One region of the Paenibacillus sp. FSL H7-0690 genome, then DNA from elsewhere that is predicted to be linked to it. Evidence: riboswitches for the same ligand, from Rfam matches in the RefSeq annotation. Region 1 holds a riboswitch; the other holds the start of a gene.
The links. Region 1 has a riboswitch for cyclic di-AMP ahead of MHI32_RS00190 (3D domain-containing protein). Riboswitches for the same ligand answer to the same signal wherever they lie in the genome.
Positions count from the first base shown of each region.

Region 1 (16,677 bases):
ATCGTTTTTATAGATCAGTTAGACTTTATTTCCAGGCATGCCCGTGGGCGCAGTGCGGAACAATGGGTGGCTTATATGGGATATGCTGCAGAGAGTACTAAGAAGCTGCGTTCCAATGCCAATGCCCAGTTGTGTCTGGAGCAGTTCTTAATCCGACTGGAAAGTTAAAGGATTAGCAATGATATATCCTCCGGATGTCGCTTTACCTGGAAGTATCGTTTTAGCAGACGAGGAAGGACAAGCATGGATCATCAGGGAGCGGACATGCCCATAGGTTCCTTTTACCGGCAAACAAGGGGGTTAATTTTTGTACAGCGTAGTAGGTGTCCGTTTTAAAAAAGCGGGTAAAATATATTATTTTGATCCACTTGATTTTCCGATTGAACGAGATCAATGTGTTATTGTTGAGACAGCACGTGGGGTGGAATACGGTAAGGTTGTCGTAGGCAAAAAAGAGGTGGAGGAGTCCGATGTTGTACTACCCCTCAAAAAAGTGATGCGTATTGCCGGAGAAACCGACGCACGCGTTGTTGAGGAGAACAAAAGCGCCGCTAAGGAGGCTTTTACCACCTGTTTAAATAAAATACGCGACCACGGTCTCAAAATGAAGCTCGTAGATGTAGAGTTTACTTTTGACCGTAATAAGATTATATTTTACTTTACGGCCGAAGGACGCGTTGACTTTAGAGAATTGGTTAAGGATCTGGCAAGTATTTTTCGGACCCGCATTGAGCTTCGGCAAATTGGGGTACGTGATGAAGCTAAGATGCTAGGTGGACTTGGACCTTGTGGACGAGTGCTTTGCTGCTCCTCTTGGTTAGGGGATTTTGAACCCGTATCCATAAAAATGGCCAAGGATCAGAACCTTTCACTTAATCCGACCAAGATTTCCGGACTTTGTGGACGTCTGATGTGTTGTTTGAAATTTGAGCATGACAATTATGAGAGTGTAAAGGAAGAAATGCCAGCGGTCGGCAAGATTGTCGTGACCTCATTGGGGGATGGCAAAGTAGTAGGGATCAATGCCGGAAACCGTACGGTTCATGTACAGTTGTTTGAAGTGGGCAAAGTTAAGGAACTTCCAATGGATGATGTTGTCGTCAAGTAAACCATATAAGGTTACTTTCGGGGTGGAAACTTGGAGAAGAAAAATATATTTGCACACATGCAGGATATGGAAGCGCAGATGGAAACGATGCGCGCCAATCTTGGAGAATGGAAACAGACGGTAAAAGAACTGATGGAAGCTAACCAGAGGTTAACTCTGGAGAATGAACAGCTTCGCAAAATTTTAAAGCGGGATGCACCTTTGGATCCTACCGTAGATTCTGCGGAGGCGGAAGCTCTTTTAGCTACCGGAGAGGGAACAGAAGAGGTTGTCGGGGAAGGTTATGACAACTTGGCTCGACTTTACCACGAAGGCTTTCACATCTGTAATGTTTATTTTGGACATTTACGCACGGAAGGTGACTGTCTGTTCTGTCTTTCTTTTCTTAATAAATGAGGATATCCAGCCGTAGGAGATTAATCCTACGGTTTTTTTTGAATTTTAGCCAATAGGCATATGCCTTTGAAACAAGTTTTTCTCATCAAAACCTTTAGGAGATTATTACATGACGAATTCTTTTAATGATATATCTGTCCCCTTGTTACCGACGGAGCGGGTGGATGATTTACTAACACATGACCTGCGCATTATTCAAAGTGATGAAGTATTTAGTTTTTCTATGGATGCTGTATTGCTTGCTCGTTTCGCCAGTGTTCCGCCACGTGGAAGAGTTCTAGATCTTTGTACGGGAAATGGTGTAATACCGATTTTAATGACTACCCGGACAAAAGCTTCTATAGAAGGCATTGAAATACAACCTCGTTTAGCTGATATGGCTCGTCGTAGCGTGGCTCTAAATGGCCTTCAGGATCAGGTTGTAATTCATGAAGGTGATTTGCGCGAGTTATATACTACCGCAGGACATGGTGTGTATGATGCAATAACGGTGAACCCTCCTTATATGCCGCTTAATGGCAGTGATCTGAAGCTGAACAACCATCAAGCTATGGCTCGCCATGAGATAGGCTGTACACTGGAGGAGGTCATTCAGGCTTGTGTGCGATTGGTTCGGACGGGCGGAAAGGTAAGTATGGTTCATAAACCACAACGGTTGGTTGATATTATCAGTCTTATGAGACAATATAGACTCGAGCCAAAGATTATTCGGTTTGTACATCCACGTGCCCATCTGGAGGCAAATATGGTATTAATCGAAGCTGCACGTGATGGAAAGCCTGAGGTTCGTTTACAACCACCGCTCATCGTATATAATGAGGACAATCAATACTGTCCAGAGATTATGGACATCTACTATGGTGCTAAAGAGGGTAAATCATGACGATATCATGCCAAAGCAGTTTTCAAAACAAGACTAATACCAGTACTCAGGAGACAACAGGGTCGCTTTTTCTGGTGGCTACACCTATCGGTAATCTGGAGGATATGACCTATCGTGCAGTCCGTACATTGCAGGAATGTGATATTATTGCCGCGGAAGATACGAGACAGACCCGAAAATTACTCAGCCACTTTGAGATTTCACCTTCGATGTTGTTTAGTTATCATGAGCATAATAAGGCCGCCAGTGGACCTGAGCTTGTACGCTATATAATAGAAGGAAAAAATTTGGCACTCGTCAGCGATGCCGGTTTACCAGCGATTTCTGACCCTGGAGCGGATCTTGTAGCCCTTGCAATAAGTCATGGAATTCCGGTGATTCCTATCCCTGGAGCTAACGCAGCGTTGTCAGCTTTGATCGCTTCTGGTCTATCTACGAATACGTTCACCTTTATCGGCTTTCTTCCCCGAGAGCGTAAGGACATCCGAGCAGTATTAAGTCCACTTCGTTCGGCTCAAGGCACTTTGTTGTTCTACGAATCTCCCCATCGCGTAGTTAAGACACTTGCTCATCTTCAAGAAGCATTCGGTAATCGCCAGATTGTGTTGGCACGTGAATTAACGAAAAGATATGAGGAGTTTCTACGCGGTTCGATTGAGGAATGTACACTATGGCTGGCTGAACATCCTCCGCTAGGCGAATATGTTATTGTCGTAGAAGGGGAGAGCAAGGAAGATGCAGAAATCGCAGAATCGGCGTGGTGGCGTCAGTTAAGCATTGAAGATCATGTAGCTCATTACGAAGCACAGGATGTACCACGGAAAGAGGCTATGAAAAAAGCGGCATCAGACCGGGGTGTAGCCAAACGGGATATTTATAATGCGTTGCTTGATAGAGCAGAAGAGTAAGTGTTATAGACGAATTCCTAGAATAACTAAGGATTTTCGGAGCCGTTTCGAGCTTGAGTGATTTATCTGTGGGTTAAATGTAATTTGTACAGTTATTTTTGAATTTTTTTATGTATTTGTTCGTTTAGTTGTACTTCATACAGTTATAAAGGTGGAAAGGATTGATTTCACGGAGATATAGGAAATATAAGTGTACAAAATACAATTAATTCGTTTAATGGTAAAAAGCATTTAAAATAACTGTAAGAAATACAACTAAGTATTACTAGTTCCGTCTTGAAGCACATTGCCCTTAGGGAGGGGATAACCAGGAGGGCAAACCCAGACATAAAAAATACCTCCCGCGGTCACGGGAGGTCAAGGAGATATGAAAAGGTTAGAATTAACAATTTGATTAGTTCTATTATATACTATTTAATTTAGTTTGTCACAGGGGTAGGGATGGAAGATATGCATTCATGACAAACTATTTTTCCTTTAAAGTAAGTTACGTTCTCAGCGTTGCCACAGAAAATGCAGGCAGGCTCATACTTTTTAAGCATAATCCGTTCGCCATCAACGTAAATTTCCAGTGCGTCCTTTTCGCCAATGCCAAGTGTACGGCGTAATTCAATAGGAATAACAACCCGTCCAAGTTCGTCTACTTTTCTTACAATTCCTGTTGATTTCATCATAACAATCGTTACTCCTCTCAATGTTCCAAAAACGTCATTATTCGACATTGTTCACTGTTTTATGATACTTATAATACCAACGATTCCCAAATCAGTCAACCTTTTTTCATAGGCTGAATAAGAAAATTTCCATAAGAACTTTGAATGTCCCTATAAAAATTAAGAATTACCCTGAAAGCATTTTGTCGATTTACCAAGACCAAAAATGATACTTTTCGACAAAGTACGACATAATTACTTATTATATACTGATATTAGTTAAAATCATATTAAATTATTAGAAGGAGTTGATCTCATGAAGCAGCCGCTCACGGAAGAAAAAGTTTTCAAGGATCCCGTTCATAATTATATTCACGTACAGGATACGATTATTTGGCGACTAATTAATACAAAAGAATTTCAGCGTTTACGCCGGATTCGCCAGTTAGGTACCTCATATCTCACTTTTCATGGTGCAGAGCATAGTCGTTTTTCTCATTCTTTAGGAGTATATGAAATTACACGCAGAATCATTTCGCAATTTGAGCGCAGCGGGTATAAGGATTGGATTCCTGAAGAAAGTTTGCTTACTTTGTGTGCGGCTTTGCTGCATGATTTAGGGCATGGTCCATTTTCACATTCTATAGAAGAAGCTTTTGAAATGAACCATGAGGATTGGACCTGCCGAATTATTTTGGAGGACACGGAGATCACCGAAATATTGCGTGATGTGGAGGAAGATTTTCCTCGTAAAGTAGCCTCAGTTATCTCTAAGACATATGAGCATGAAATTGTTGTCAATTTGGTTTCCAGTCCGCTGGATGCTGATCGTATGGATTATTTGCTGCGTGATGCGTACTATACAGGTGTAAACTATGGAACCATCGATATTGATCGGATTTTGAGAATGCTTCGTCCTTATAATGGGCGGATTGTAGTAAAAGAATCAGGTATGCATGCCATTGAAGATTATTTAATGTCGCGTTATCAAATGTACTGGCAGGTATATTTTCATCCGGTGACGCGCAGCTCTGAAATTATTTTGCGTCAAATCTTCCGTAGAGCTAAAGAATTGTTCCAAGAGGAGTACAAATTTCGCTTTATGATCGCTCCGCTGGAAGATCTCTTTCGAGGAGAAGTAACAGTGAAGCAATATTTAATGCTTGATGAGGCACTGGTACAGACTGCTTTTATGCAATGGACACTTGAAGAAGATGAGTTATTAAGCGACTTGTGTACCCGTTTTATTCATCGTAAACTGTATAAATATGTAGAGATCGAGAATTTGGATACAGATATGATTACGGAAATCCGCAGCAGTTTTGCGGGAGCGGGACTTAACCCAGAATATGACTTAGAGATTGATTATCCGACAGATTTGCCTTATGATGTGTTCCGTCCAGGAGCAGCCTTCGACAATAATCAAATTTTACTGCTTGATCGCAATGAGCAATTGCGGGAAATTTCAGAGGTATCGGATATTGTGCGCTCAATAAGCGGAATTCATCGTGGCAGATATCACCTATATTTCCCACAGGATAAGCTGAAAAAAGCCCTTACACAGTTGCCCTCTTCTGTAGCAGAGATTTTTGCAAAATAATACAAATATTTATGGAACTATTGATAAAAACAACAAGGAGTGAGCTTTAAAATGTATCTGTTCGACACACATACACATTTAGATGCGCCTCAATTCGACGAGGATCGCGAGGAAGTTATAGCTCGTGCAGTAGAGGCCGGAGTTAGCAAGATGATCAATATTGGATTTAATCGGGAAACGATCCCTTCAACGATGAAGCTGGCTGAATCTTATGATTATATTTATGCAGCGGTGGGCTGGCATCCACAGGATGCGATTGATATGAAAGAGGGGGACCTCGATTGGATCGCCTCTCTGTGCAGCCATGAGAAAGTGGTGGCCATCGGAGAGATTGGGTTGGATTATTATTGGGATACCTCTCCCAAGGATGTGCAGCAGGAGGTCTTCCGCAAACAAATTGGACTAGCCCGTGAACTAAAAATGCCAATCTGTATACATGACCGTGATGCCCATGAAGATGTCGTACGGATTTTACGGGAGGAAAAAGCAAATGAAATTGGTGGCGTAATGCATTCTTTCTCAGGCAGCTGGGAAACCGCAAAAATGTGTCTAGACCTAGGATTTCATTTGTCATTTGGAGGACCGATCACGTTCAAAAATGCCAGAGTGCCTAAAGAGGTGCTTGCACAGACGCCATTGGACAGATTATTGATCGAAACAGACGCTCCATATTTGACTCCACACCCCTTCCGAGGCAAGCGAAATGAGAGTGCTCATGTGAAGTTAGTAGCAGAGGCTGCGGCTGAAATTAAAGGGTTAACATGGGAAGAATTGGCTAAAATTACGTATGCGAACGCACTGGAACGATTTGGGATTGTCTGAAAACAGGAGTAAAACGGGTGAAAAATAGAGAATGGCCGATATATTAAACTTTTTTAATATAAAAACGGCTGATTATTACAATATTTTAACCATATATTTGCGTAAACGTGGTTGAATCGTCCTTTACAACATGCATCAAAACAGGATATCATCTTTTCAGTGATGTGAGCTGTTGTTATTGTGACAGCCATTGATTCATGGATCGTCTCGCTGAGTCTCCGTATGGAGAACGGGGGAACCAATATTGAACTGCCGCATGCCTGTATCTTGAATACGACTAGGAATTGCCGCAGAACAATATTTGATTTCTTCACGTGGTCTTTGGGGTGAATTTAAGGGCAACCGCCGTGAGCGGGTGACCTGAAATAGGGCGTCTCTCTTTCGTCCGAACCCGACAGCTAACCCCGTAAGCGCAAGTAAGAGAGGCAACCTCGTGCACAAACATTCCCGCGTATTCTGACATCGGAGAAGCCACGAAAGAGTCCTCAAGAGAACTCTTTTTAGGCTTCTTTATTTTTGAATAAACTGAATGTTGCCCGCATACTGTTATATAACAGGTGTAGGAGTAGCTGTGCCGAGCAGGCGATCCATGAGCAGGAGACGCTAAGTTAATACGTGCGTATCCTGTGACAATCTCAAATAGTTTCGTCAAAGAAATTCAGTCCTCATGATATACAAATTGACGACGAGGCTATGTAAGGAGGATGGAGAGAATGGGCTTATTCCAACCAGAGGTATCCCATGATTCGCAGTCATCCAGCAGGTCTTTCGCATTACGGTGGGAGCAAGTAAATACTCGCGTACTTTTACTTGCAGGTGTGATTTCAATCGCAATCGCGCTGTTAATTCTGCTGTACGTACACGGTCAAAGTAATAAACAATTAGTTTTAGTAATAGACGGGCAAACACAGACACTTGAAACGCGAGAAGCACTTCTTGGTGATGTGTTGGAGAAAGAGCAAATTTCGCTGCAGCCGCATGATGAATTATCTTTAGGTCTGAGTGATGAAATAAAAGACGGTGACCGTGTCGTTATCAATCGTGCGCAGAAATTTAGCCTTACTGCGGACGGAGCAACAAAAACGTTATATACGACCGAAGACACTATCGGTCAAGCGATTGACAAACTGGGTATCAACCTAGAAGGCTATGATAAGATTTTTCCTTCGTTAGACACCACCATCTCTGCTGACATGGAGATTAAGATCGTTCGTATCAACAAGCAAACGGTACAGCGAACAACTAACTTACCTTTCCGTGTTATTAAGACAGCAGATCCCTCCCTTACTGTGGGAACAGTTAGAGTGGCACAGGCAGGCAAACCAGGCGTCATGGTTCAGCATATTGAAAAGATCTATCAAGACGGAGAACTGGCCTCTATGCGCATGATCGGCAAGGAAGTACAAACGGTAACAAAAGATAAGATCATTGCCGTTGGTACTAAAGCACTTCCTAAGCCTACTGTAGTTGCTAAAGCTACAACAACTTCCAAATCAAGCACTACCTCCAAAACGACTAAAGTTAGCGCTAAGACTAAGAACGTCACAAGCAAGGCTGGCGTAGACTTTGAGTACAAGAAGATGATTAAGAACGTCTCCATGACAGCTTATTCGTCAGAAGAGCCAGGGATAGGTACTAAAACTGCCTCCGGAACACGCGTAACGGAAGGTCGTACAATTGCAGTAGATCCGAATGTAATTCCTATTGGCTGGTGGGTTTATATCGATGGGCTTGGATTCCGCCGTGCAGAGGATACTGGCGGTGCCATTAAAGGCAATAAAGTGGATGTCTATTATGATTCCCTGAGCCATGCTCGTAATTTCGGCCGTAAATCACGTACCGTTTATGTGATTGGACCTGTGAAACCAGAGCTTAACTAGAACTGAAGCTTTTGCAAAAAATCCTTTGATAAGCTATAGTGATGATAACCGTTAAGGAACGCTGGATGATCATTTCGTTGATCGCAGAGCAACCGCTCATCACTTATACATTCTTTAACCAAAAGAAGAGGAGCGAATCCTCTTCTTTTTGCTTTTTTTGGAAGGAGTCAAGAAATATGATTAAGGAATTAATCGTCGTTGAAGGCAAAAGCGATACCGTAGCCATTAAGCGTGCTGTAGAAGCGGATACCATTGAGACAGGCGGCTCTGCTGTAAACCGGACTGTAATTGCTAAGATCGCGCTTGCTATGGAACGTAGAGGGGTTATTATTCTTACGGACCCGGACCATGCTGGGGAGCGAATTCGTAAAATCGTTTCAGCGAAGGTGCCGGGCTGCAAGCATGCTTTTATTCCAGAGAAGGACGCAACTCGAAAAGGGGATATCGGTGTAGAGAATGCATCGCCAGAGGCGATTCGTCATGCGCTGCGTAATGTACATACCTCTTTTGAAGGAGCACCTGCTTTGATTGGTATTGATGATCTTATGGCCGCTGGAATGCTTGTACACCCTCGGGCTGCTGAAAGACGTATGGCACTTGGTAATTTGCTTGGAATCGGATATTGTAACGGCAAACAGCTGTACAAGCGGCTGGCGATGTTTGGGATTACGCGGGAGGAATTTGCCGGGGCTCTCGCCCAAATTGATCAGGGAGGCATTACTTCATGAGTGGTAGAGAGGAAATTTCGACTCCAAAACGGACCAAAGAGATTATTCAACGTTATGGATTCAAGTTCAAGAAAAGCCTGGGACAGAATTTTTTGATTGATCAGAATATTTTGGACAAGATTGTAGACGCTGCTGGACTAGATAGCGATTCTGGGGCGCTGGAGATCGGGCCGGGAATTGGAGCGCTGACGGAGCGTCTGGCACTAACAGCGGGTGCTGTAACTGCCGTAGAGATTGACCGTAGACTGATTCCAATATTAAAAGACGTACTTTCCCCCTATCCCCATGTTAAGGTTCGTAACGATGATGTCCTCAATGTGAACTTGCAGGAAATGTTCAAGGAAGATTTCACCACTGTGAACAAGGTCAGTGTGGTTGCTAACCTGCCTTATTATGTGACTACTCCGATTCTGATGAAGCTGCTCGAAGAGAAGCTTCCCCTTGATAACATCGTTGTAATGATTCAGAAGGAGGTTGCGGAGCGTATGGCTGCATCTCCAGGTGGAAAGGAATACGGAAGTCTTAGCATTGCCGTGCAGTACTACAGCGAGCCTGAGCTCGTCTGTATCGTGCCACGTACGGTATTCATCCCTCAACCTAATGTGGAGTCTGCTGTTATCCGTCTGAAGGTTAGAGAGCATCCTCCGGTAAAGGTGGAGAGTGAGAAGCATTTCTTTGAAGTGGTTCACGCTTCTTTCACACAGCGCCGCAAGACGATTGCTAACAATCTGAAGGCTCGTTACTTCCCTGAACAAGGACGTGAGCAGCTGGAGGCTTTACTCGCAGAAGCGGGTATTGAACCGACCCGTCGCGGAGAAACACTCAGTCTTGAAGAATACGCCCGCTTAAGCGGTGTTTTGCTAGCCGCTGGAATTGAATAAGCAATAGGAAACGGTTGTTGTCTTAAGGACGACAACCGTTTCTCGTAGAAATATAAGGATGTTATTCTGGTGGAGCATTATACATTCTTATATTTTAAAAATATGTTGAGTTATGAACCAACTGAGGCCTTTGCCCATACGATGGGGTAGAGGTGGTGGTTGTAATGAATTTAGGAGACTTGGTCGTTCGCAAATCTTATGGCGGTGATTTAACATTTCGTGTAGATAATATTGTGCAGGATAGAGCCGTCATTAAAGGCACAGATTTCCGCCTGTTGGCGGATTCTCCTCTGGATGACCTGGTTCAAGTGCCTCCTACCCGAATAACGGAACGGGGACAGCAAGCACAGATCAAAGCGAAGGAATCACTGACACAGCTGCGGAAGGACCGTCAGGAGCAAAGTCAGCGGAGCGGGGGAACCCTAACAGAGGGGACATGGGCTCCACCGTCCAAGGAAGCTCCTTATTTTGAAGTGCCAGGTAAAGTACTGCATCTGGATGGCGATCCGGCATATTTGAATAAGAGCCTTAGCTTATACGAGCAGCTGCGGATTCCCGCTGAAGGGCATCATGTTCATGAATCTGCAATGGCTGATACGTTATACCGGCTGTTGCCCCGTGTACGCCCAGATATTGTAGTGATCACTGGTCATGATGGGGTACTGAAGCAACAGCATACTTACGATCTGTATAGTCTGAATAGCTATAAAAATTCGCAAAACTTTATAGCTGCTATTAGGGTAGCTAGGGAGTATGAGCGGAATTTTGATGCGTTGACTATTGTTGCCGGTGCTTGTCAATCTCATTTCGAGGCCTTACTTGGAGCTGGAGCTAATTTTGCCAGTTCACCTGGTCGAATTTTGATCCATGCTCTGGATCCCGTGTATGTAGCAGCAAAATCATCCTTTACTTCCATCAGGGATACTGTAAATCTTAGCGATGTTCTGAATAATACCATCAGCGGCAATCAGGGTATTGGTGGTGTTGAGACCCGTGGCAGCTTCCGCATCGGAATGCCGCGACTGCAGAATCTGTCGGCGCTAAAAGTGACACCATCAGCCATTTAAGCGGCAGAGATAGGTCTATGGTGTCAGGAATATAGGTAATTTGAATGGGCTGAATAGAATATCCGAAAGAAAGGGTGAGCGCTGAGCTTAACCCTTTCTTTTTTTCTTTGTAATGCCTATATTACAGATAACAAGGATATTAGTCCGGCGCTGATTTCTCGCAAAAAAATTCCGTTGACAACGAAATATGCATCAACTATAATTAATTATTTATTTGCTTTGACATTGTCCTGAAAAAGTTGTATAATGGACAAGAAAAGAGGTGGTCGTCAGGTAATGGCTAATAACGCGCTGTTGGAAATCAAACGCAGTCTTGAAGCTCACGTCGGTCATAAGATCACATTGCGTGCAAACGGAGGTCGTCGTAAAACCGTTGAACGCACAGGTGTCCTGGAAGAAACGTACCCTTCTGTATTTATTGTCAAACTGGATCAGGAGCAGCAAACTTTTAAGCGAGTCTCCTATAGCTATGCCGATATACTTACTGAATCTGTGGAAATCACAGTTTGTGAAGACGATGGGCAGATGCGGATTATGTATATTAAAGCTTAATGTTTCACGAACAGTCTCCCTTGGAGGCTGTTTTTTGTTTGCGTTTTTTGGGACAAATATTTGGTGCATGATCCGTGTGCTAAGCAAGCATACTAATTGGGCAACGGGTTAATCATTTATTTTCATAAGGGAGGAATTCCGTAATGAGCCGCAGAAAACGAGGCATGATGTCGGAGGAACTGAAGACAGAGTTAGCCAAGGAGCTGGGTTTTTATGAAACCGTGGAACGTGAGGGCTGGGGTGGAATTACAACTCAAGACGCTGGCAACATGGTGAAAAAAGCGATACAGCTTGCTGAACAGGCTGCGCGGAAATCTTAAATTTTAGGCTATAAAGTGAATATTACTGAAAAAGGGTGCGTCTAAATGGCGACACCCTTTTATTATTGGACTTCATTAGAAGTTTCTCATATAATATGTTAAGTTGTTTTTACGGGAAAAGCTGAAGGTGGGTGAACGCCTTGAAAATGTATGAAAAGGCACCAGCTAAAATTAATTTGATGCTGGATGTGCTGCACAAACGTGCTGACGGTTTTCATGAGGTGGAAATGATTATGACCATGGTAGATTTAGCAGACCGCTTAGAGCTGTCTGAGCTGCCAAGGGATACTATTATAATATCAAGTCAGGCTGGTTATATTCCCCTGGACGAGAAAAATTTAGCTTTCCAGGCGGCAAGGCTTATTAAAGACCGTTATAACGTGAAGAGTGGGGTACATATCCATCTGGATAAAAGAATTCCGGTTGCGGCTGGCCTGGCTGGCGGCAGCAGTGATGCCGCAGCTACGCTACGCGGTCTAAACCGTCTGTGGCGTCTGGGTATTCCTGCACAGGAGCTACAGGAGCTTGGCGCTGAGCTGGGTTCTGATGTACCTTTCTGCGTCACAGGCGGCACAGCCTTGGCTACAGGACGAGGCGAAAAGCTGACACCAATCAATAACCCGCCACAATGCTGGGTTGTGTTGGCGAAACCACCGATCAATGTATCGACTGCAGAAGTGTATGGACGCGTTCGGAGCAATAATATAGCGGTTCATCCTTCTGCTCGAAAGATGCAGCAAGCGATAGAAGCTGGAGACTTTGGGGGCGTTTGCAACCATCTGGGCAACGTGCTTGAGGATGTTACCTTAAAGCTGCATCCAGAGGTTCAGCAGCTCAAGGAAGCGATGATAAAGCTTGGAGCAGATGGCGTACTGATGTCAGGCAGCGGACCTACCGTATTCGGGTTAGTGTCCAAGCAGTCTAAAGTAGCAAGGATTTACAACGGACTGCGAGGGTTCTGCAAGGAAGTCTACGCAGTGAGATCACTGAATTAGTCTGCTTCTCTTGTGTAAACCCGTACAAAAGTGATATATTTTTCTAAAATATTCGGTTTTGGCGAGGAGCATTCCGTGAAGAAATTAAAAAGAAGCCAACGTTTGGTAGACATGACTCAGTTTTTACTTGAGCGGCCGCATGAACTACTGCCGCTGTCTATATTTGCCGATCGCTATGGAGCGGCTAAGTCCTCCATTAGTGAAGATTTGGCAATCATAAAAGAAGTATTTGAAGGTGAAGGCATCGGAGAGCTGCAGACTTTAGCTGGTGCAGCGGGTGGAGTACGTTATATCCCGGTTATGCCTAAAGATATGGCGCTTACCTTTGTGCAGCGCTTATGTGTGCAGCTAGAGCAGACTGACCGGATATTGCCTGGCGGTTATTTGTATATGTCGGATCTACTTGGGTTGCCGTCTTTGATGGAACAGGCGGGTAAGATCATCGCAACGGCCTTTTACGGATCGGAAATCGATGTGGTGATGACCGTTGAAACGAAAGGCATTCCACTAGCCTATGCAACAGCAGCACAGCTAGGCTTGCCGGTAGTGCTTGTGCGACGTGACCATCAGGTTACAGAGGGATCAGCAGTAAGTATTAACTACGTATCAGGATCTCATAAAAGCATACACACAATGTCTCTCTCCAGACGTGCACTCAAGGAGAAATCGCGAGTACTTATCGTAGATGACTTCATGAAGGCGGGAGGGACTGTACGTGGTATGGTCGATCTGCTCGGTGAATTTAATGCCGAGGTTGCAGGGGTAGGCGTTTTAGTGGAATCAGGCGCTGTAGAGACGGAAGAGCGTCTGTTGCACGATTACGTGTCCTTGGTAAAACTAAGTGAAGTAGACTCGAAAGAGCGGAGAATTTCGGCGCATCCGGGCAACTACTTTTCCTCTTGATTAGCCATTCTCTTACATTTTCAAAAAGCGTGGAAATTGTCGAAAACGTAAGGAATATTAAGAAAACTACTCGATGTATGTCGAAAACAACATATCCCAAAAAATATATTTCTTTTTTAGGTATTTTATGGAATCAAAAAGAAGGAATTCGCTTTGCTGTGTGGAATTATACACCAAGTCTCTGATGGAAAAAGGTGGTGAACACACACATGCAAATTACGGATGTCAGACTCCGCCGCGTTAACTCTGAGGGGAGAATGAAAGCAATCGCATCCATTACCATCGATAACGAGTTTGTTGTTCATGACATTCGCGTCATCGATGGCAATAATGGGATGTTTGTTGCAATGCCCAGCAAGCGTACACCGGACGGCGAATTCCGCGATATCGCGCACCCGATCTCTTCGGGAACACGCGAGAAGATTCAATCCGCGGTTCTGGCCGAGTACGATCGCGCCGCTACGGAAGAAGAAGAAGTTATTGAAGAGGGAGCTTAGGCTTCCTCGGAAGACTGCTACCTTTTGGGTGGCGTAGGATCCGCCGTTTTTGATAAGATCACACCGACATACACTTCATGAATTAGCAGCCTGATCTTGCAAGAAAAGCTATTGCTGGTGAAGGATTTGACGACATCTTCGAAAGGCAGCGATAAATGCTTTTCTAACTTGGGGTTTATAGAAAAGAGAACCATGACTTCATGGTTCTCTTTTCTTTTTGCCCGGAATGAGATATATTCAGTAGTGAGTTCAAGAGTAGGAGGTTGGCATTCTTGAAAAGAATGGCTGTAGTACTTGCCGCAGGTCAAGGCAAGCGAATGAAATCTAAATTATATAAGGTGCTGCACCCCGTTTGCGGTAAGCCGATGGTAGGGCACGTGCTTGATACAGTAAAAGCGACCGGATGCCAGCGCACCGTTGTTGTTGTTGGGCATGGCGCAGAGAAAGTTAAGGCCTATGTAGGTGAAGGAGCGGAATACGTTCTGCAGGAAACTCAGCTCGGCACTGGCCATGCTGTCAAACAAGCAAAGGATTTACTTGCTGGCGAAGAAGGAACAACTATAGTTATTTGTGGAGACACACCACTCGTAACCACGGAGACCCTGGAAGGACTCATGGCGCTTCATGAACAGCGTAATGCGGCTGCAACCGTATTGACAGCTGTTATGGAAAAGCCTACAGGCTACGGAAGAATTATTCGTGGTGAAGATGGCGGCGTTCTGAAGATTGTAGAGCAGAAGGATTGCACTACTGAAGAAGATGCCGTTCAAGAAATCAATACAGGCACTTATTGTTTTGATAATGCTAAATTATTTGCTGCACTCGAGAAGGTAACGAACAGTAATAACCAGCAGGAGTATTATTTGACTGATGTGATTGGGATTCTTCGTTCACAAGGGGATACCGTATTAGGATATCAGACCCATGACGCAGCTGAGTCTATCGGCGTTAATGATCGTTTAGCTTTGTCCGAAGCGGAAGCCTTTATGCGTCAACGTATTAATCGTAAACACATGCTGGGCGGTGTGACCATCATTGATCCAGCCTCCACTTATATCGGAGCAGATGTAGTTATCGGATCAGATACTACGCTTTATCCAGGAACCATCCTGAAAGGGAAGACTGTAATCGGGGACAATTGTGTGATCGGACCGGCTAGTGAAATCGAAGACTGTCAGATTATGGATGATGCAACGATTAAGCAGTCCGTATTGAATCAAGCTCAAGTCGGCGCACGGACAACCGTTGGGCCTTTTGCCTATTTGCGTCCAGGCTCTGTGCTTGGAGAAGAGGTTAAGGTTGGAGATTTCGTCGAAATCAAGAATGCTACGATTGGTGACGGTTCAAAAGTGTCACATCTTAGTTATGTCGGCGACGCATCTGTAGGTAAGAATGTAAACGTCGGGTGCGGTGCGATTACCGTTAACTACGACGGGTATAATAAATTCAAGACAACAATCGCAGACGATGCCTTTATTGGCAGTAATGTTAACCTTATTGCTCCAGTTACTGTGGGCAAAGGGGCTTTTGTTGTAGCAGGTTCGACAATTACACGTTCCGTTTCCGAGAACGATCTGGCTGTAGCTAGAGTAAGACAAGAGAACAAACCGGGATATGCAGAGAAGATCCGTTCCCGTGCAAAAGCGAAGAAAGACCACTCGAGTCCATCGTAAAGCGTTGCTAAGAAGCGCCGGACGGACTTATATTTCCGCGCCGGCGCCTTTGGAAAGCTAAATTCCGTCACGGAGGGTTTATATTTTATGACTTATTGTGATTCCAAGTTAAAGATTTTCACCTGTAACTCCAATCCTAAGCTAGCTAGTCAAATTGCTGATTACATCGGGATTCCGATGGGTGAATCACACACCACAAGTTTCAGCGATGGAGAAATTCAGGTCAAGCTGTCAGAAAGCGTTCGGGGATGCCATGTTTATATTGTTCAATCCACTTGTGGCCCTGTAAATGATAACCTGATGGAGCTTTTGGTTATGGTAGATGCGCTTAAACGTGCCTCCGCAAAAAGCATCAACGTGGTTATCCCTTACTACGGATATGCCCGTCAAGATCGTAAAGCCCGTTCCCGTGACCCCATTACCGCTAAGCTGGTAGCGAATCTAATTGAAAAGGCTGGTGCTCACCGTGTAATCACGATGGATCTTCATGCCATGCAGATTCAAGGATTCTTCGATATTCCAGTGGATCACTTGCTTGGTGTACCGATTCTGGCTCAGTATTTCCGTTCCAAGCAAATCGAGAACCCAGTTGTCGTATCGCCGGACCATGGCGGTGTAGTACGTGCAAGAAAGCTTGCTGATTTCCTGAACGCTCCACTGGCTATTATAGACAAGCGTCGTCCAGAACCTAACGTCAGCGAAGTTATGAACATCATCGGTAATATCGAAGGCAAAACAGCCATCCTGATCGATGATATCATCGATACCGCTGGAACGATCGTACTTGGTGCTAATGCTTTGATGGAAGGCG
Region 1 covers NZ_CP150281.1:35,463-52,139, forward strand. Annotated here, with positions in the region: gene holB (DNA polymerase III subunit delta') at 1-168, shown strand, start outside; gene MHI32_RS00155 (stage 0 sporulation family protein) at 308-1,108, shown strand; gene yabA (DNA replication initiation control protein YabA) at 1,139-1,504, shown strand; gene MHI32_RS00165 (tRNA1(Val) (adenine(37)-N6)-methyltransferase) at 1,614-2,387, shown strand; gene rsmI (16S rRNA (cytidine(1402)-2'-O)-methyltransferase) at 2,384-3,295, shown strand; gene MHI32_RS00175 (AbrB/MazE/SpoVT family DNA-binding domain-containing protein) at 3,715-3,969, opposite strand; gene MHI32_RS00180 (HD domain-containing protein) at 4,265-5,548, shown strand; gene MHI32_RS00185 (TatD family hydrolase) at 5,600-6,370, shown strand; cyclic di-AMP (ydaO/yuaA leader) riboswitch at 6,569-6,798, shown strand; gene MHI32_RS00190 (3D domain-containing protein) at 7,084-8,250, shown strand; gene rnmV (ribonuclease M5) at 8,427-8,978, shown strand; gene rsmA (16S rRNA (adenine(1518)-N(6)/adenine(1519)-N(6))-dimethyltransferase RsmA) at 8,975-9,859, shown strand; gene yabG (sporulation peptidase YabG) at 10,024-10,926, shown strand; gene MHI32_RS00210 (Veg family protein) at 11,203-11,478, shown strand; gene MHI32_RS00215 (small, acid-soluble spore protein, alpha/beta type) at 11,622-11,798, shown strand; gene ispE (4-(cytidine 5'-diphospho)-2-C-methyl-D-erythritol kinase) at 11,939-12,793, shown strand; gene purR (pur operon repressor) at 12,869-13,696, shown strand; gene spoVG (septation regulator SpoVG) at 13,906-14,193, shown strand; gene glmU (bifunctional UDP-N-acetylglucosamine diphosphorylase/glucosamine-1-phosphate N-acetyltransferase GlmU) at 14,466-15,866, shown strand; gene MHI32_RS00240 (ribose-phosphate diphosphokinase) at 15,954-16,677, shown strand, end outside.

Region 2 (16,677 bases), 2.5 Mb from region 1:
CCAGTGATGGTGAGGTTCGCATTCTGCGCCAAGGGTTCTGGGGTCATGCTCCTGAGCTGCTGGCAGCAGGCCATCCGGTAACGAGCGGCAGAGATTATTTTATAAAAGATGGGCGTCCGCTACCAGTGGTCGGCATGACTTATATGGCGAGTGATGTGGCGCGTAAATTTCTATTTCTGCCGAACGTCGGAGTTTGGGATCGTGATATGGGCCAGATGCGGAAGGCCGGGATTAACTGGATCCGTACAGGGATCTGGACAGCTTATCGCAATGTGATGCAAGACGATGGACATGTCTCGGAAGAAGTATTGCGGGCGATCGACGCCTTCATCATGACGGCGAAAAAGCATGATCTTCAGGTGACGTTCACGTTTTTCTCCTTCACCCCGGAAACGTGGGGTGGGGTAAATCCTTATCTGGACCCACAAAGTGTTGAGGCTCAGAAGCGGTTCATTCGGTCTATTGTATCTCGTCATAAAGATTCTTCGAATGTAGACTGGGATCTTATTAATGAACCGTCGATGTTTGATCCGGACCGTATTTTCTCGGACGGCCCGAGTTCATGCCATGATCGCTTTGAGCGACAAGCTTTTAGGGAATGGCTACAAGAAAGACATGGTGTAATCGAAGTGCTGCAGGAACGCTGGAATATGACGCCCGCACAGCTTCCGGCCTTTGCTTCGGCAGGGCTGCCTGAAGCAAAAGAGATGAACTTCGACGTACAAGATATGCACAGTGCTAAGAGGGGGACACGCTGGTTGGACTATTGTTTGTTCTCTATGGAAATGCATAACCGTTGGGTGAAGCAATTATACGATACCATTAAGGAGCAATGTCCAGCTCAGATGGTTACGGTTGGCCAGGATGAGGGACTAGGAGCGCAGCGTCCTTCGCCGTTTTTCTATGAGGAAGCGGTAGATTACACTACTGTGCACTCCTGGTGGTTTAACGACTATTTGATATGGGATGGCATTTTTACCAAAACCCCCAATAAGCCAAACCTAATTCAGGAGACAGGCGTCATGTATGTAGAAACTCCAGATGGCCGAGCCAAACGTTCAGAACAAGAGCTGCGGAATTTGCTGGAACGCAAGTATGCTTACGCTTTTGGAACGGCTGGTGCGGGAGCTATTCACTGGATCTGGAATACGAATTTCTATATGGATAATGCGAATGAGTCCCATATCGGAGCACTGAGAGCGGATGGAACCGAGAAGCCTGAGGCAGACGTATCTTATGATTTCGGGAAGTTTATAGAAGGTATCCGTGATATATTTGGTGATCGGAAATTGGAAGAGATTGCGGTGGTGTTCCCTTATTCGAATGATTTCTCTAATCGAAAGTTGGCTTTTGCGTCTACAACAGAGCTTACCCGCATTCTGTCTTATGAGCTCAAGATGTCTTTTCGGGGGGCTTCTGAATACCACCTAGATGATTTGGAGAAGAACCCTGCGAAGCTGATTATACTGCCAAGCGCGCATAACTTCGCTGATGCAGCGATGGAACGGTTGTTACATATCGTTGAAGAGACAGGAGCGGTATTGCTTGCCACTGGACCGTTAAGCATTGATGCCTACTGGCGTTCTTCGGATCGGTTGAGTGATATTCTTGGCAAACGCGAATTGCGTAATGTGCGCCGCGAAGAAGTGCTTATGCTTCAAGGTCAAGTACTGCCTGTCTCTTTCGGCCACCGCCGGATAGCTGAGGTGACGAAGGAAACGATCATTCAAAAAAATGGTGGGAGTTCTACTATAGACACTGTCGTGAACCTTCCGCTGGGCAAGGGTCGACTCCTATGGAGTCCACTGCCAGTTGAATTGAGTGAGCGTAGGGATACTACGGCTGCACTTTACCGCTACGCGGTTAATGCTGCTTTTGTGGAACGTGATTTTGAATGGATTAGTGGTGGGGACTTAGCGGGTATCTACGGACGAAAACTGAGCTTTGCTACGGGTGCACTTTTTACCTTCGTGTCGGAATATGCCCAGGATGCAAAGATCGAGGTGAAGGATTCGGCCACTGGCCGAACTTATTCGTTCGTGTTGGAACAGGAACGTTCTGTTCTATTTGCCACGGATAGTAAAGGAGATTTGCTTGGTGTTTATCGCCCGCAGGAAGTCGAGATTCATGTCAATTATCCACATCTTCTACATTAAGCAACTTGGTAGATAGAACGCATTGCATATAAGGAGGTCTTCACTTTGGAAAGCTCAAAACAATCAATTAGCCCTCAGACAGCCCATATCATTTCCCATACACACTGGGACCGGGAATGGTATCTTCCCTATGAGAAGCATCATGTACGCTTAGTGAAACTGGTTGATGAATTACTGAACCGGTTGGATGAGGATAACGAATTTAAGAGTTTCTATCTGGATGGACAGACGATTATTCTGGAAGATTATCTTCAGGTACGTCCAGAAAATCAAGAGCGGCTACAGAAATATATTACGGAAGGTCGCCTTCTAATAGGACCTTGGTATATTTTGCAGGATGCGTTCCTTACTAGTGGGGAGGCCAATGTTCGTAATATGCAGATTGGCCATCAGGATTCGAAGCGTTACGGGGAACCCTCCAAAATCGGTTATTTTCCGGACACCTTTGGTCTAGTCGGCCAGACTCCACAATTAATGCTGCAATCCGGCATCAATAATGCCTTTTTTGGAAGAGGTGTGAAGCCCACTGGATTCAATAATACGGTGTCGGATGGAGGTTACGAATCCTCATTCTCGGAGCTGATTTGGGAAGGCCCTGATGGATCAAAAGTGCTAGGCATCCTATTTGCCAATTGGTATTCTAACGGAAACGAAGTGCCTGTAAATGAAGCAGAAGCCAAAGTGTTCTGGGAGAAAAAGCTGGCAGATGCGCGGAAGTTTGCCTCTACAGGTGAGCTGCTGTTCATGAATGGTTGTGATCATCAGCCGGCTCAACTGGATTTGCCAGAGGCTATCGAAGCTGCGAAGCGGTTGTATCCAGATATGGAGTTCATTCATTCGAACTTTCCTGATTACCTTAAGGCCGTAGAGGGTGTAGTGGATCGCAGCAATCTGTCGACTGTAAAGGGCGAACTGCGGAGCCAGCATACCGATGGATGGGGTACGTTAGTGAATACCGCGTCTGCTCGTGTCTATTTGAAACAGATGAATCAGGAAGGGCAAATCTTGCTTGAAAAGTTGGCCGAGCCACTTGCTTCGTTCGCACATTTACTGGGCAAAGAGTACCCCCATCATCTGTTCACCTATGCATGGAAGACATTAATGCAAAATCATCCGCATGATAGTATTTGTGGATGCAGCGTGGATGAGGTACACCGTGAGATGGTCACCCGTTTTGACAAGAGCCGTCATGTGGCAGAGACCATTGTTGAGGATAGTAAACGAGTGATTGCAGAAGCTGTGGATACGTCCGGGTTTACCACATATGGTGAAGACGTGCTTCCATTAGTAGCGATGAATATGACGGGTTGGAGTCGCACGGGTACTGTGAGCGTAGAACTTGATGTGGCGCGTCTATATTTGCGAGAAGGATTCTCTCTGGAAGAAACGGCTAGCCGTATGACTGGAATTGACTTGCACGGTCGTGTGTTAGTAGACGATCAAGGGAATAACATTGCCTCCCAGCTGGAGGACTTGGGTCTTCAGTTTGGTTATGATTTGCCAGATGATAAGTTCCGTCAGCCGTATATGTGCCGCCGGGTAAGACTTACCTTTGAAGCCGTAGAAGTTCCTGCGCTAGGTCTTCGATCATATGCTTGGGTTCGCCGAGCAGATGCAAAACTGCCAATAGCCGCTGAATCTTTGCTATATGGAGATCGGGTGCTGGAAAATGACGTTATCAAGGTAGTCATTAATGATGATGGTTCGTTTATGCTAAGTGACAAAACTAGTGGAGTGACCTATAACGATCTTGGTGTATATGAAAACACCGGGGATATCGGCAATGAATATATGTACAAACAGCCAGAGGCTGAACAAGCTTTGACGACTAAAGGACTGAAGGCTAACATTTGTGTACTGGAAAATACATCGTTTCGCGCCGCTATAGAAATTAACCATAACTGGGAGATTCCAGCCTCGGCAGATGATAAGCTGGATGAGGAGCAGCGTGCACTGGTTTACTATCCGGAGCGCAAAGCTCAGCGCAGTAGTGACACAGTCATTCTAAAACTTCGTACTGTAATCACCTTGGAGCGGGGCGGAAAGGGATTGCATATCGAAACGACAATAGATAACCAGGCCAAAGATCACCGGATTCGTATACTGTTTCCAACAGATTTGAACGCTGCCACGCATCGTGTAGATTCGATGTTCGAGGTTGCTGAGCGGAATATTGAACCAGCCACAGAATGGAAGAATCCGAGTAACACGCAACATCAGCAAGCCTTTGTTGATGTTAGTGATGGGAAAGCGGGTCTAACCGTCGCTAATTTTGGATTAAATGAATATGAAGTGCTGCGAGATGGGCGTAACACTATTGCGATTACGCTGCTACGTTCTGTTGGCGAACTTGGTGACTGGGGGCTATTCCCAACTCCAGAAGCGCAGTGTCTGGGAGAGCACGTTGTTCGTATGGAGCTAATCCCGCACACAGGTGAGGGTATAACTTCTGGTGCTTATGCTGAAGCTTACCAATTCCAGGTTCCGTGGATTGTATGTCAGACAGATGTACATGCAGGCGTGGTTGCGCCGGTGTATACTCCATTTGATTGGGAGAGTAGGGAACTCGCATTTTCTTCACTGAAAATGAACGAGCAGACTGGAGATATACTGCTGCGTTGGTACAACATGAGTCAGCAGAACACCAACCTGGCCTTCCATTCGTCTATTCCACAGCAGTATTTCTATAAAACGACGATTCTAGAAGAGGAGAGCCACCCAGTCACTAGTGATGAGAAAGAGAAAGGTAGCTTTGACTTACAGATCGGTCCATGCGAAATTGTAACGATTGGTATTAGAAAATAAATGGAAAAGGACGGTATCCAGAGAGTCGTATGACTTTTGGATATCGTCCTTTTTTGTATAAATACGTATCTTAGGAAGAAGATTTGCCGCGCGCAGTGGATCCAAGCTGATCAATCTGCTCTTCCAGAACCGCACTTGCTTGGCCTAAAAACTGCGAAATAAGGGCGAGCTCTTCATCCGTATAAGAAGCTGCGAGCTTAACCATGGCGGTATGGAGCGGTTGGTACGTATTAATGACATCATCTTTATTCTCATATAATGGCACAATAATCACTTTACGGCGGTCATTCGGGTCATTTTGTCTGCGGACATAGCCATTTTTTTCGAGCCGGTCTATTAATGCCGTAACACTGCCTGTGGTCAGACCGGTTAATTTAGACAGTTCTCCAGCAGTGATCGGACCTTTCTCCCGTAGAATATCTATAGATAAGAAATCATTATTGTATAACCCAAGTGAGGCGGCTACATTTTGTTGGTACAATACCGTTCGGTTTCCCAAACTGCGCATAAGCAAGGTGAATTGTTCCTGCTCTGGTGTAGGTTGTTCGTGGCTTGACAAAAGATAACGCTCCTTTTAAAATAATTATATCTTGATAGTCAAGATATTAGATTATAAAGTTATTTGAAAATTTTGTGATTTATCAAATACATTCTATCGAAATTAGAAATGTTTTGCAAAATAATTGCAATCCAACAACTTTGGGCAACCATATGGATAGAAGATATAACTACGAACCAGTGGGTTGAATTGAGAGGGGAATAGATGTGAAAGAGACTATTGTTATTAAAGGGGCAAGAGAGAATAATCTGAAAAATGTCTCGCTCACGATTCCTAAGTATAAGCTAGTTGTCCTGACAGGACCTTCGGGATCAGGGAAATCGACGTTAGCTATGGATACACTTCAGCGGGAATGCCAAAGACAGTATTTGGATTCCATGGGCATGACGTCAGATACGATCAGCAAACCAAAGGTGGAGTCTATTATTGGACTGTCTCCGTCCATTAGTGTTGGACAACATGTCACCAATCGTAATCCCCGTTCGACAGTTGGGACAGTCACCGACATCTATACGTTTGTCCGGTTTATCTTTTCCAGATTAGGCGAGCGGGTTTGCCCTTCCTGTAGTGGCAGCATTCCACCTTCTTTTGAAGCGAGGGGATTGCTGATCGAGGAAGACGAGGAAATGCATGGTCAAACGATGGGTTGTCCGCATTGCGGAGCTGAGCTTGAGAAGCTGGGCATGTCACACTTTTCTTTTAATAAGCCGGAGGGAGCTTGTGAAGCCTGCGGTGGTGTTGGATCTGTGGCAACTATAAATGAAGTGGCAGTGTTTAATCCAGAGCTTAGTATGCGTGAGGGTGGGGTGGCCTCGCTGAATGGTGTTCATCGTGATATACAGATGCGTATATTAGTGGCCGCTGGCAAGCATTTTGGTTTTGAGTTTGACCCAGATCAGCCCTTAAAAAATTACGGCGAAATTCAGCGCGACTTGTTATATTACGGAGTGGAAAGTGAGGCGTTTAAGCGCCATTTTCCCAATGTTAAGCCGATTCAAGGCACCAAATTTGAAGGCGTCATTCCTGGTTTGTGGCGGCGATACAAGGAGAAGGAAGGAGAAGCTGGTACACAGGAAAAAGACGGCGGATTTTTTCATGAGCAGCAATGCCCGGAATGCCTTGGCGCTCGCCTAAAAAAAGAAGTTCGTCTCGTTCGGGTAGCTGGCGCATCGATTACGGAGGTATCAGATTGGCCATTAAGCGATGTTTACGAGTGGACTAAAGGCTTGGAGGCGGCTTTGCCAACCGAGGGACTTCATCTGCTTGAACCCATCCTTCACGATATGCCTACCCGACTAAAACGGATTATCGATGTTGGTCTTGGTTATCTTTCCATGAACCGTCAGACGGTCTCCCTCTCTGGTGGAGAGGCACAGCGGCTGCGCCTTGCCTCATTGCTGGGGTCAGGTCTGACTGGAGTGTTATACATTCTAGATGAACCGACGACCGGGCTTCATCCGCGGGATACTGTTGGCCTCATTCGTGTGCTTCAGGAGCTGCGCGATTTGGGTAATACGGTGCTCGTTATCGAGCATGATATCGAGATGATGCGCGCTGCCGATCATATTATTGATATGGGTCCGGGTGCTGGTCTGGACGGAGGGCAAGTTGTTGGCGAGGGCAGCATTGAGGATTTGATGGCAAGCGAGGCTTCTGTTACGGGAGCCTATCTTAGAGAAGAGCGTCATAAGACTGCTGCATATGTTCGCCGGAAAGGTGACGGAAAACAAATCACCATCCGACAGGCACAGTACCGGAATATTGATATCCCGGAGGTTTCTTTACCTCTAGGTTGTCTGGTCTCTGTAACTGGAGTTTCGGGTTCAGGCAAGTCGACACTAGTCTTTGATATTCTTGCGCAAGGCAGTACGAAAGGACATGAGCAAATAGGCTGTGCGGAGATTGCGGGCTTAGATCAGGTTGGAAATATAGTGATCTTTGACCAATCGCCCATGGGTAGAATGCTGCGTTCTAATGTAGCGACGTATACAGATGTATTCACACATCTGCGCCAGCTGTTTGCTGCTTTGCCGGAGGCGAAAAAAAGAAAACTGACCTCCAAGCATTTTTCCTTTAACACACCGGGTGGACGCTGCGAAACCTGTCAGGGTCTTGGGGTGCTGACTGTAGACATGAATTTCTTACCCGATCTGGAGGTTAAATGCCACGCATGCAAGGGGAGAAGATTTACGGATGAGGTTCTCCAGGTGAAATATGATGGATATTCCATCTCGGATCTGCTGGACATGTCCGTACAGGAAAGCTTGCCGATTCTTAAGTCGGAAGCCAAAATGGCGGGGATTATCGAGACATTGTGTGAGGTGGGTCTCGGTTACCTTAAATGGGGACAATCTGTCAAAACCTTATCCGGTGGTGAAGGGCAACGGATTAGACTGGCTAAAGAGCTGAGCAAACCTTCCAAAAACCATACGCTCTATCTGCTTGACGAACCCACAACAGGCCTTCATCCGTCAGACATCAAGCAGCTCCATACCTTATTGAGCAAATTGGTTGATACGGGAAATACTGTCGTAGTTGTGGAGCACAGCTTAGAGCTGATTCGGGAGTCCGACTGGGTGATTGACATCGGCCCTGAAGGTGGCGTTGTGGGCGGTAAGCTTGTAGCTGAAGGTACACCGGAGCAGGTTGCTGAAGTACGGGAATCCTACACAGGGATGTTCCTGAAACGGATTCTGGCTGAAGGGCTGTAACTTAATAAAAGAGGTGCCCAAAGCCATGAAAATGGCTGGGGCACCTCTCTTTTTTTGAACTTAAACCAAACCTCTGCTCTCAACTCTAAACTTTGCCTGAACGTCTGAACCAATCTCATTCGCGCGTACTTAGCACTTTGGGAATAAGAGATGATCATGAGTCAATGGTGTTTGATCCGCAGATGATTAGGATACGGTAGCAACAGACAGCGAAAGACAGCGAAAGACTATGCTTCGGCGGTATCGGACTCAGCAGACCAGCGAATGATCATTCTTCGGCGTGTCGGACTCAGGAGTCCAGCGAATGATCATTCTTCGGCGTATCGGACTCAGCAGACTTTATAAGCAGGAAAATCCGCCAATTGGAGTATTATCGGACCGCATAGCTCCTAATGGCGGAAAAATCACCGTATAAGAGCCTGATTCTAAGAAATAGCTGCGCTGGAGTCCGATGAGTTGCTGAAAAGGCGATAAATTAGTAAATAGCGTCATTGGAGTCCGAAAGCCTCAGCAGGAGATCATGGTAGCAGTAGCAGTAGCAGTAGCAGTAGACCCAGCGAAAGACTATGCTTCAGCGGTATCGGACCCAGCGGACCTTAAATGTAGGAAAATCCGCCATTTGGAGTATTATCGGACCGCATAGCTCCTAATGGCGGAAAAATCACCGTATAAGAGCCCCTTTCTAAGGAATAGCTGCGCTGGAGTCCGATAAGTTGGTGAAAAGGCGATAAATTAGTAAATAGCGTCATTAGAGTCCGAAAGCCTCAGCAGGAGATCATGGTAGCAGTAGCAGTAGCAGTAGTGGTAGCGGTAGCAGTAGAACCAGCGAATGACCATACTTCGGCGGTATCGGACTCAGCAGACCTTATAAGCAGGAAAATCCGCCATTTGGAGTATTATCGGACCGCATAGCTCCTATTGGCGGAAAAATCACCGTATAAGAGCCCATTTCTAAGGAATAGCTGCACTGGGGTCCGATAAGTTGCTGAAAAGGCGACAAATTAGTAAATAGCGTCATTGGAGTCCGAAAGCCTCAGCAGGAGATCATGGTAGCAGTAGCAGTAGCAGTAGCAGTAGCAGTAGCAGTAGCAGTAGCAGTAGCAGTAGCAGTAGCAGTAGCAGTAGCAGTAGCAGTAGCAGTAGCAGTAGCAGTAGCAGTAGCAGTAGCAGTAGCAGTAGCAGTAGCAGTAGCAGTAGCAGTAGCAGTAGCAGTAGCAGTAGCAGTAGCAGTAGCAGTAGCAGTAGCAGTAGCAGTAGCAGTAGCAGTAGCAGTAGCAGTAGCAGTAGCAGTAGCAGTAGCAGTAGCAGTAGCAGTAGCAGTAGCAGTAGCAGTAGCAGTAGCAGTAGCAGTAGCAGTAGCAGTAGCAGTAGCAGTAGCAGTAGCAGTAGCAGTAGCAGTAGCAGTAGCAGTAGCAGTAGCAGTAGCAGTAGCAGTAGCAGTAGCAGTAGCAGTAGCAGTAGCAGTAGCAGTAGCAGTAGCAGTAGCAGTAGCAGTAGCAGTAGCAGTAGCAGTAGCAGTAGCAGTAGCAGTAGCAGTAGCAGTAGTAGTAACAGTAGTAATAGACCGAGCAAATGATCATACTTCAGCGGTATCGGACCCAGCACACCTTAAATGCAGGAAAATCCGCCATTTGGAGTATTATCGGACCGCATAGCTCCTATTGGCGGAAAAATCACCGTATAAGAGCCCATTTCTAAGGAATAGCTGCGCTGGAGTCCGATGAGTTGCAGAAAAGGCGATAAATTAGTAAATAGCGTCATTGGAGTCCGAAAGCCTCAGCAGGAGATCATGCATCTAGCGCAGCTTAATAATCTAGCAGACGTCCATTATCATGCCATTGCCCGTACATTTTATTTTCTTTAGTGTTTGTTATGAATTTGTCTAATTTACTCTTAAATAAATCTGGCTGATGTTTATTGCTTTGGATCGTGTCGATCCGAACTCTTTTATAAAGGGGGGGAAAGGCCCGGAAATTCTCATATACTTGACTGTCCTCTTTTAGCCTTTGCTCTATAATCTTATCTACTATAAAAGAATCAGGGTTCATATCAGGAAGTACCCGTTTTCCTTCAGCACTCATTAACCCCAGCTTTTCGAGGCGGCGGACACGCTCTTTATTCAATTCAGTCCAAGAGCTTCTTTTGCTTCGGGGAGAGAGTCTTTGCGCCAGCTCCGTTTCCGAAATTTTCTTTTTCACTCCATCGATCCATCCAAAACACAAACATTCCTCAACTACGTCCAAATATAGCAACGTTTCTGGGTTTGGCGTCATACTAACGAGTACCCAACAAGATTGTTCAGTCTTACAATTCTCCTGCAGCCAAACTCTTAAATCTTCTCTCGTTTTTACTGTAATTAGATTTTTAATCTCCATAATTAAAATACAATTTCCTTTCTAGGTATGGAGTGGAGCGTCTTGCCCATCCGAGATTAAATTGCTTTTGCAGGAACCTGATACCAAAAAAGAGCATAGTCATTCATGGTGGAAGCATGGCCTAACTGCCGTAACATAGTAGATACATTGCCTCTATGATAAGTCCCGTGATTGGCGACTTGCAACACAATTTCTGATAGGCGTGTTTGGCGGATTCCGGCGAATGGATTGTCAAGCAGAATGGTTTGCTCCAAATCGGATTGGTTGTGTAACCATGCTTTGTATTGTTCTGATAGATGGGCAAAGATATTTACGTATTCATCCACAGAATCTAGAATGCTCAAATTTAGCGGGATACTTTGTTGAAAAGCCTCTGGCATGGCAGTGCCTGTTAATACAAGATACCACATCGTATCAACCGCATAGATATGGCTAAGGGCATGAGCGATGGTGGGAAATGAGCTGTTCACTTCTTGACTTAGCACAGAAGGCGGGAGTTCCTTGATTCCCCCCAGGATAGTTTGGTTTGCCCATGTGTGGTATTTAAACATTTCTACTGGATAATTTGTCATTCGTACATTCTCCTTTTGAATGGTCATGGATTTGTTTTTTGTTACTGTAGTTAATATAAAAGAAGAAGTATGACATCAGACTGTCATACTTCTTCATAAAGTTTGAGTGTGTTTTGAAGCTGCTCTTTTAAAATACCTCGCAATGCAGGGGGTTCGAGGACTTCGGCGCCGCTGCCAAAACTCAGCAGAATGGACCAAAGCCAACGTGCTTCCAATGGCTTATACACAGGAATTCGCATCGTCATGCTTTTATCGGAATGAAATTCCTTGTCGACTTGATGAAACTGATCCAAAGCTTCTGCCAAAGCCTCAGGGTCTACCCGGATCACTATTTCCTCCACCTGATCTGCCCTGTTTGAACAGCCGGCCTCTTTGGGTACCTCATGTTGCGAATGAAAGGTATCCTGCGTCAGGAACAAATTCAGCATCCGGGAAAGTCGGAACTCCCTATAGTCCTGCCGAGCCCGGCAATAACCATAGATGTACCAGTTGCTATATTTAAAATGAAGCTTTACTGGTTCCATTTCACGGGTTGTACGTTCATTTTTTACACTGATGTAATCAAAACGGACAACATTTCGTTCCGCTATAGCCGCACGTAAAAGAGGAAGTGCGTCAGGATCCGTACGCCGGGTTTCAAGATCCACCGCGAGACTAGAGGTCTGTGGCTCCGTTCCAATCGTTTGCAGCCGTTCAATGGTTCCTTGCGTATGCTCATCTTCAAACACGGAAGAAAGACTGTTCAGTACAGTAATCAGAGAAGTGACATCATACGAACGGAGCAGGCTTTTATCCATTTTATATCCGTCCATAATGCCATATCCACCTTTAGTTCCCTGATACGATACGACCGGGATGCCAGCGGCACAAATCACATCGATATCTCTATAGATCGTTCGCTGGGAAACCTGAAACTCTTCAGCCAGCTTGGAGGCAGATAAAACTTCGTGGTTCAATAGCTTGTAGATCATAGAAATCAATCGTTCCAATTTCATGTGTGCATTCCCACCCATTAGTCCATTTCGTGTTACAGCGTGATTATATCATAGATTTTTTCGGGCTAATTTTGGGCGGGAGGAGTTTTGTTGTTGGTGATGAAGAAATATCCTATGACAGAGTCTGACAGAGTTGATTAATCTATTTACAGATTAAATCCGCAGGCTCGCCTGATAAATCATTAACAGAAATAATAGCATCGTTTTTTTTCACAGGTGGGGTCCAATATTGCTCATTCCCAGGCAGGTCATCGAACCATTCGGCGTCCTTTGGACAATCTAGAATCATAAATTTTCCGTATTCCTGATCTCTGGATTGATGGTATTTGAGATAGGCTTTTCCGTTATCAATGGCGAGAATTTCTATTTTTCCTGAGGTGTGGCTCATGGATAAGCGTACTCTTTTGCCAAGTCCTGAGGTTCTGGCTTTGGCTTCTTCTACAATTTGATAGACTTGCTCGAGCGGTAATACGAAATCCCGGTTTCCGGCTACGGGCCGGTTCACAAAGAAGTAGTAGGGTGTAACGCCAGCCCATGAAAGCCGGTCCAGTAGTTCCCCTAAAATAACGGGATCATCGTTGATGCCTTTGAGGATGGGGGTCTGATTTACGACAATTGCCCCTGCGTTGTGGAGAGCTTTAAATGCTTTTTTGGCTTCAGGTGTAATTTCACGAGGATGATTGATATGCGCCATAACATAGATTCGTTTGTCTTCGGTAGAGTAAGTACGAATCAGCTCCAGCAGTTCTTCGTCTTCAGAGATCCGCATCGGATTAAATACGGGAATTTTGGAACCCAGTCTAATGATCTTAACATGCTCAATGCTTCTTAGATTTTCAATAATGGATCTTAGCTTCGGTGTGGAGAGAATTAAACTGTCCCCGCCCGTAAGAAGTACGTTGTTAATCTCCGGATTATTTGCGATATACTCCAAACCCGGAGAGACATCAGCCATCGCCTCTTTCACGTCATTTCGGAACAGACGCTTACGGAAACAGTAGCGGCAATAAGCCCCGCAGACCTCGGATACAATCAGCAGTGCAGTTGTTCTATACTTGTGCTGACAACCAGGTACCACATAATTCGTGTCCTCATCGGAGGCGTCCCAGCGCCCATACTCCAGCAGTTCACCTTCGTTAGGAATAACCAGCTTACGGATGGGATCATTTGGATCATCCCAGTTAATCAAAGACAGATAGTAGTCATTTACACGAAAAACAAATTTGTCCGTAATTTCTTTCAGATTCTCTTTTTCCAGCTCAGACAACATAGCTATTTTGTTAATATCCGTGAAGTACTTTACCTTTTGCACGTACATCTCTCCTTTGTCTCGTAGTGTGAGAAATGAGGGAGCCTTAGTGTCAAAGGCCAATCTACTGCCAGCAGGGTCCAAAAAAGCACCAAAAGAGACCCTTAGCAAGGGTCTCTGGTTATGTAAATAACATGAAAAGCAGACCCATCCACTGCTGACGAGGTTAGCTGACGGACTCGGGTAAGATGGTACCCTACATTCTAATGCTCAATGATTCGCCCCAATTAACTGGTTCCCCCGCTTTTCAACTGTAAAAGTTGGAAATTAAGCGTAGATAAAGTATACCCTATCAAGTTTTGAAAAGTCAAAAGAGAATCCTAGATTCACTTTCAATTGCTAGCGCTACTTCCGCCGAGTAGTTTAGGCAACAGCGTTAGCAGCTTCTCCCGGGTTAACGCATCACTAGAGTTCCATTTGCTTCCGTCGAGCAGATAAACATGTCCCTGACGTACTGCCGGGAGATTGTTCCAAAGTGAACTGTCTAGTAATCGTTCCATCGCAGCTCGCGAGTCTTTGCGTTCCGGAATGAACATGAAGATATGATCTCCGGCGTAGGCAGGCAGTCGTGTTGGATCAACTTCGGCGAACCCTAACTCTTCGTCCAATATGGCCTGGATCTCTTCAGTCGGTTGTAATCCACATGGGGCATAAAGCGCAGTGGAGAATCCGGACATTCCCATAGCATACAGATGATCTCCATGATCATAGACCAAAGCAGAGGCGGTTTCTCCAACTTGGAGGGTTGTCGTGTAAAGCTGCTGCCACATGGCAGCGTTTTTGATTGTGAATGACTCCAGCCATGCTTCGGCTTCGCGCTGTTTACCTAGCCAACTGCCTAGTGTCCGCATTCGTTTGTCGAGAGATGCAAATGAATCAAAGGTGAGTGTCGGAGCGATACCAGAAACTGCTCTGTAGGCTCTTTCATCACTATTTGCCAAAATGATCAAATCTGGGTTTAGGGAAGCGGTCAACTGCGGGTCCAGTGGAAACCCGACGTTGGCGAGCTTCTTAAGCCGATGTTTATAGACGCTGTTCCGGGCGAACGCTTCATCTCCACCGATAGGCTTTACGCCTAACGCGAGAAGGTCGCCAAGTGTTTCGCCATGATAGACAATACGTTTCGCTCGCTCTGGAATCTCCACCTCATGACCCGTCCAATCCTTGACGGTAAGCTTACGACCTTGCTGATGTGCATATTGTCCGGGTGTAACTCCGGTTTTTTGCCGAAAGCGGCGGCTGAAATAGTATTCGTCCGAGAAGCCGACCAGTCTGGCGATTTCCCGCAGTGGTTCAGTCGATTCCTGCAGGAATCGTTTGGAATGATTAATGCGCAGATCCGTCAGGTATTCAAGCGGCTTTTTACCCGTAAGCTGCTGAAAGATCGGTGTATATTGCCAGATTGATATTCCCGCCAGTTCAGCTAACTGCTTCACGGTGATACTCTCTGTATAATGCTCCTGAATGAATGTTATGGTCTTTTCTACGGATTCCGTAGGACTTGGCAGGTGTTTGGAAGGGTAATTATGCTCAAAAAGTAGCAGCAGCAATTCTTGGAATTTTAATTGTCGCTTGAATTGTTGTACATCATCGGTGTTATTCCTGTTCATGAGCAGGTCTTCGACTAGTCGGATTACCTTGGTGAACGGGTGCACAATTAACTCCCGTCTGCCGGAAAGCAGCTCTCCAGAATATCGTTTAGGAAGCTTGGTTGTATAAATTGCTGTAAAGGTGATGAGGTAATAATACAACGTCAGCTCCTGGTTGTTCGTACTATAGGAGATTCCAGGAGATAGTAGATAACATTTATCCGTACTTAGTATCACGCTTTGATCATCGAGGTTCAATTGTCCGTTCCCTCCAGTAAATATGAGAAGGGTATAGTCCTGGGTTGTACGCGTTATAGAGCTTGAATCGGCAGCTTGAATCATCAGTTCGGCCTCGTTTAGCTGAAATAGCAGAGAGTGGAGTGGGGGGCAGGACGATGATGTATGCAGCATGGGTTCAGCCTCCGTTCATTTGGTGAGAATGATTATCAATGAATTCATTGTATATAAAAAAAAGAAGCATATCAACAGCTGTTGACATGCTTCTTGCAGTTTTTTATCAGCCTTGTGTTAAACTCTTCATCTCGGAAGGTTATTTCATATTCAATAGCTGTGGAATTTCGCCAAGCAGCCATTCTCTTGTTGTCGCATCACTTGAAGTCTTCATGATGTCTTGTGTATAGACATATCCGTTCTTGACGGCAGGAAGGCTCTTCCAGATAGGGCTCTTTAATAGATTCTCTGTGGATTGTTTTGCTTCTTCTGCCACTGGAGTCAAGATGAATATCCGGTCTCCGGCATATTCTTTCAGGACTTCCATGGATACTTCCTGGAACCCTTTACCTTCATCAAGGATCGTCTGAATAGCTGGAGTTGCCTTGAAGCCATTCTCCCCATAGAGTACCTGGGAAAGTCCGGTTGCTGCCATTATAAACAGTCTGTCTCCTGGATAATAAGTGAAGACCGCAGCCGTTTCGCCCTCTTTCATGCCTGCGGATTTCAATTGCTTCCACATGTTCTCTTCAGCGGTTTTATACTGCGCAAGCCATGCTTCTGCTTCAGTCGTTTTCCCAACAATTCCACCAATGTCCAGCATACGTTCCTGGAGTGGGGCAAAGGTATCAAATATTATAGTGGGTGCAATTTTGGAGAGCTGTTCGAAATCAGCTTCATCTGTGCCCGCATAGATGATCAGGTCAGGCTGAAGCTCCAATGTTTTTTCCAGATTGATAGGGAAGCCTACATCCTCCACACCTTGTAATTGATCTTCAAAAACCTGGCCTTCACCCATAGAAAGAGGATAACCTACCGCCTGCACACCAAGTGCGAGCAAATCGCCATAAGTTTCTCCAGAATAGATAATTCGCTGTGGATTCACCGGAATCTCTACAGTATGCCCTATGTAATCTGTATAGGAGCGGGTAGTCGCTGCTGCTTCATCTGTACTGCTATCTGAGGGTTCTGCTGAAGGTACCGCGGTTGCAGCGGAAGAGTTCCCGGTTGCGTTCACCGTACTATTGGCAGAGGATTGTTCCTTTGAGTTTCCGCACGCCAGTAGCAATGTACTCAGCAAAAATAGTACACATACCACAGCGAAGGACTGTCGTACCTTGTTCATATCTTATTGCCTCCCTATTATATGTAACGA
Region 2 covers NZ_CP150281.1:2,538,364-2,555,040, forward strand. Annotated here, with positions in the region: gene MHI32_RS11000 (beta-galactosidase) at 1-2,156, shown strand, start outside; gene MHI32_RS11005 (alpha-mannosidase) at 2,202-4,961, shown strand; gene MHI32_RS11010 (MarR family transcriptional regulator) at 5,032-5,469, opposite strand; gene uvrA (excinuclease ABC subunit UvrA) at 5,727-8,231, shown strand; gene MHI32_RS11020 (hypothetical protein) at 8,752-8,874, shown strand; gene MHI32_RS11025 (hypothetical protein) at 9,009-9,143, shown strand; gene MHI32_RS11030 (hypothetical protein) at 9,278-9,886, shown strand; gene MHI32_RS11035 (YdeI/OmpD-associated family protein) at 10,037-10,606, opposite strand; gene MHI32_RS11040 (DinB family protein) at 10,663-11,178, opposite strand; gene MHI32_RS11045 (YafY family protein) at 11,262-12,173, opposite strand; gene MHI32_RS11050 (KamA family radical SAM protein) at 12,316-13,485, opposite strand; cyclic di-AMP (ydaO/yuaA leader) riboswitch at 13,625-13,766, opposite strand; gene MHI32_RS11055 (AraC family transcriptional regulator) at 13,815-15,482, opposite strand; gene MHI32_RS11060 (ABC transporter substrate-binding protein) at 15,622-16,647, opposite strand.
Region 2: another riboswitch for cyclic di-AMP. It lies ahead of MHI32_RS11050 (KamA family radical SAM protein); the one in region 1 lies ahead of MHI32_RS00190 (3D domain-containing protein).